2 regions of the Shewanella sp. SM73 genome follow, and region 2 is predicted to be linked to the other one. Evidence: predicted binding sites of a transcription regulator. Region 2 holds the regulator's gene; the other holds the start of a gene.
The links. Region 2 encodes MetJ, which represses methionine synthesis genes. Its sites were predicted from a motif close to TAGACGTCTAGACGTCTA; they were not measured.
Positions count from the first base shown of each region.

Region 1: metE (5-methyltetrahydropteroyltriglutamate--homocysteine S-methyltransferase) is a predicted target of MetJ. The motif match lies at 1,659-1,676, and genes of this name have one in related genera.

Region 1 covers NZ_JAKKRY010000002.1:168,040-170,446, forward strand. Annotated here, with positions in the region: gene metE (5-methyltetrahydropteroyltriglutamate--homocysteine S-methyltransferase) at 1-1,548, opposite strand, end outside; gene L5M51_RS03935 (LysR family transcriptional regulator) at 1,749-2,407, shown strand, end outside.
Region 2 covers NZ_JAKKRY010000007.1:101,105-103,511, forward strand. Annotated here, with positions in the region: gene metB (cystathionine gamma-synthase) at 1-713, opposite strand, end outside; gene metJ (met regulon transcriptional regulator MetJ) at 926-1,240, shown strand; gene L5M51_RS11825 (sulfite exporter TauE/SafE family protein) at 1,375-2,118, shown strand; gene nrfD (NrfD/PsrC family molybdoenzyme membrane anchor subunit) at 2,225-2,407, opposite strand, start outside.

The sequences.
Region 1 (2,407 bases), on a different contig from region 2:
GCGTGAACCATAACTTTGCACCCAACCATTTTTGGTAAAGCCAACGCCCGCAAGCTGCTCACCAAAATATTCCACCATATCGTTGCGCTCGGCCTCACCATGAACCAGTACATCGATACCGAGTTTAAGCTGGCGGTCGATAGTATCGCGGGTGACTTGTTGTAATTGCTCTGTATATTGTGCATCACTCAGATCGCCCTTGCGCCAACGACTGCGTAGTCCACGGATTGCTGGTGTTTGTGGGAAGGAGCCAATGGTGGTGGTCGGCAACAGAGGTAAACGGTATTTCTGCTGCTGCACTGCTTGGCGTACGCTGAAATCACTGACGCGCTCATAATCGGCAGATGTCAACGCGGCAACGCGGGCAATCACTTGACTGTCGGCGGCCTGCGCTTTCGCCTCACGGCGCGCCAAACAGGTTTGCACAATCTCTTTTGCCGCGACCGATTCAGGTGCCAGTAGCAATTGGCGCACATTGGCCAGTTCGAGTAATTTCTGCTTCGCAAACGCGAGTTGTTGACGCAGCGCGGGCTCAAGCGTGGCTTCCACCTCTAAATCCACAGGGCTGTGCAGGAGTGAGCAAGAAGTACCGATCCACAAGCGATCTCCGAGATCACGGGCAACCGCGCCTATACGTTCGGCAATCAAATCCACCTCTGCCGCCCACACGTTGCGGCCATTGACCACACCCGCCGACAGAATTTGATCTTGACCAAGCGCATTGGCAAAGACTGCCAATTGATCCGGCGCTGTGACTAAATCGACATGCAACCCCGCGACCGGCAAGGCCGATACCAGCGCTTGATGGTGTGCGATACCGCCGTAATAACTGGTAAGAAGGATCTTCACCTTCGTAATGCTGAGGGCTTGATACGCCTCAGTGATCGCCGCTTGCCATTCGCCATCCAATTCCAATGCGAGAATGGGCTCATCGAGCTGTACCCAATGCACTCCCTGAGCAGCAAAACGCGCCAAAATGTCAGCATAAGCAGCTAATAAATTGGGTAATAAGCTTAACTTATCAAACTCTTGGCCCACGGTTTTAGCAAGGAACAAGTAGCTAACAGGGCCGAGTAGCACAGGTTTTGCTTTATAACCTAAGGACTGCGCTTCGCTGACTTCATCAAAGAACTGCTCATAGGCAATCGAAAACTCTTGGTTTTGGCTGAGCTCAGGTACCAGATAGTGATAGTTAGTATTGAAATACTTGGTCATTTCAGAGGCTGGCGCATCTTGACCCGTTGGCGCTCTGCCGCGGGCAACACGGAATAAAGTATCTAGTTCGATTGCCCCTTCACCACGATGGCGCTCAGGAATGGCATTTAAAGTCGCGCTTAAGGTCAGCACTTGATCATAAAAGGCAAAATCACCTACGGGAACTTGCTCAATGCCAGCAGCAGCTTGCCACTGCCAATGGGTACGGCGAAGTTCACTCGCCACTTCACGTAATTCCGCTTGAGTGCTCTCACCACGCCAGTATTTTTCTAAGGCAAATTTCAATTCACGACGACGCCCAATACGGGGAAACCCAAGACTATTTAATTGCATACTCTATCTTCCTTTATTTGAGATAAGCCACATTCGGCACTTGCACCCACCAGATTGTTTTCTCTTGGCACTTTTCAGCACTTCAGCCTTGATAAATAACAATGGGCGTCTGGACGTCTAGAAGTTTATTGTGTTAGTCTCTATCCCAGCAACCGAATTGATTTCAAGCACAACATGAGCGAAATTCACTTGGAGTGAACATGATCGAACTAAGACACCTGCGAACATTAATGGCCCTGAAAGAAAGCGGCAGTTTGGCGGGCGCAGCCAAAAAACGTTTTGTCACTCAATCCGCCCTCTCACACCAAATTAAGGAGTTGGAGCAAAGGATTAACTCGCCCATTTTTGTGCGTAAGAGTAAGCCACTGTCATTCACCCAAGAAGGTGCACGCCTGCTGCATCTGGCCGAAGAGATTTTGCCTAAGGTGTTAGAAACCGAGACAGATTTGAAGAATGGGCTGGAAACCGAAACCAATCAGTTGCGTGTCGGCATTGAGTGCCATAGCTGTTTTCGCTGGTTAATGCCTGTAATGGAGCAATTTAGGCAAGATCATCCGGCAGCCGAGTTAGACTTGTCGAGCCGTCACCTATTCGACTCGCTCAATGCCTTAGAAATAGGTGAACTGGATATTGTATTAACCTCAGATCCTGTGCCTGGGCATTCACTCGCCTACCAGCATTTGTTTGATTTTGAAGTGAAGCTAGTGGTTGCAAAAGATCATCCTCTAGCAAAAGAAGCCTATGTCACCCCTAAGCAATTAGCACACTTGCCTATTATCAGTTATCCAGTGCCGTTGACACGTTTAGATATTTATCGCCACTTTTTAGAACCTGCGGGCATAGAGGCAGGCGAGCAAAA
Region 2 (2,407 bases):
CTGTCGAAGGCCGATCCCGTTAAGCCTAGAGTGTTCGACCACCAATGTAAGCTTTCGCCGATTTGCGCATTTTTGGCGACCACAGCGCCGCCGACCACATCGCTATGACCATTGATATATTTAGTGGTGGAGTGGATAACGATATCCGCGCCTAACAATAGGGGTTGTTGCAATATCGGCGATAAAAAAGTGTTATCGACCACCACCAGCGCGCCGACCTCATGGCTCGCCTTAGCAATGGCTTCGATATCTACCACACGCAATAACGGGTTCGATGGGGTTTCGAGCCACACCATCTTAGGATTCTGCGCAATGGCGGCGGCTAACGCTTGGCTGTCGGTTTGGTCGACCACAATGAGCTTAAACTGGCCTTTCTTCGCCAAGTTGGTAAATAAACGGTAGGAACCGCCGTAACAATCGTGGGGCACGACCAATAGGTCATCGGGGCCGAGCAAAGTGGTCACTAAGGTGATGGCCGCCATGCCAGTGCACGTCACTATGCCAGTGGCGCCCTTTTCTAATTGCGCTAATGCTTCGCCTAAAATGCAGCGCGTTGGATTGCCTGAACGACTGTAATCGAATTCGCGGGGATTTTTATGACCATCGAAGGCGTAATTAGTCGACAAATAAATCGGTGGCACAACTGCGCCATATTGAGTATCGCTTTCGATACCCTGACGCACTGCCAGTGTGGCTAATTGACGCTCTGCCATGGGTGGACTCCTAAATTCGATAGACTGATAGAGATGTCTGGACGTCTAAATGTACCTAAGCCCAACGCCATCGTCAATAGGCGTGAAGACGTTTAGACGTCTAAACATAAAGAAATCTGTTTGCAATCACAAAGAAATAGTAGCAATAATTTGACTGTTCTTTGTAAGGGTTTAAAATCTGCCCCGAATTTAGCGTTATAACAGGTGAGTCAATGACTGAATGGAATGGGGAATACATCAGCCCCTATGCTGAACATGGCAAGAAGAATGAACAAGTAAAAAAAATTACTGTGTCTATTCCGCTCAAAGTGCTTAAGGTCCTCACGGACGAACGTACTCGTCGTCAGGTCAATAATTTGCGTCACGCCACCAACAGCGAGCTGTTGTGTGAGGCATTTTTGCACGCCTACACTGGCCAGCCATTGCCCAACGATGACGATCTGTCAAAAGATAATCCAGACAGCATTCCCGCAGAAGCCAAGTTGTTGATGGATCAAATGGGAATCGAGTGGGAAGACATGGAATAGCGACTCGTCGCTTTCAAAGTCATATCACAGTGCTCATCAATAGGGATCGTTAACGATCCCTTTTTGTTTATACCCAAGCGACTTCAAACTTTAAATTTCACCATCTTGAGTTGGTTTGGGATATAGGAAATCCTATGTTTTCTATGATAGATCCACAGACACTCGCCTTAGCCTCGCTGGTCGTGTTTCTGGGCGCCTTAACCCAAAGTCTGATTGGGTTTGGGCTTGCGGTTGTCGCCAGTCCTTTGCTGTATATCGTCGATCCACAACTTGTACCTGCGCCTGTTATTGCTATGGGTTTCTCCATCGCCCTGCTGACCTTAGTGCGTGAACGCGGTCACTTAGAATTCAATGGCTTGCAATATGCGCTCCTAGGTCGCGTGCCCGGCGGTTTTATCGGCGCGAGCCTGTTGCTGTTTGCGCCTCAACCCATACTGGGTTTATCCATCGCCGCCATTGTGACTGTCGCAGTGATCCTCAGCCTGTATAAATTCAGCCTGCCAGTGAATAAGAAAACCCTCTTCGGTGCGGGCGTGGTTTCAGGGATCTTCGGCAATATCGCCGCGATTGGTGGCCCGCCGATGGCGATTTTGTTGGCAGGCAAAGATGCCTCGCAGTTTCGCGCAGCGCTGTCGGCCTTCTTCATTTTTAGCTCCATGATTGCACTGATCATTTTAGCAATCACTGGCTTATTAGAATTAAAACATCTGTGGCTGTCGTTGATGCTGCTCCCCTCAGTGATTTTAGGTTACTTAGTCGCAGGACGATTAGTGGGCCGTGTCGATAAAGAGAAGACAAAGATGGCGACGTTAGTCCTGTGCAGTATCAGCGCCTTAGTGCTAACGGTGAAGTCGGTTATCGAGTTATTACCCCAATAAGCCTCCTGCTTATACTGGCAAACCTTCTCACGATTCAAACAATAAAAAAGCACTGACATTGCCAGTGCTTTTTCTTTATCTATCAATATGTAAAGCCAGCTTACACTCAGCTTAAATAGCTTTGCCCTGCGTACACAATAAAGTGTCTTAAGGCGAGTACGCCCGTTAAGCTCGCACAAGCCACCATGATCATCGCGCCCTTAGTGTGGCGAGTCGCGGCGGGTAGCAGCATAAACAGCAATGGAATACCAAAACCTATACCGACAACGCCTATCCAGAACACGCTTGC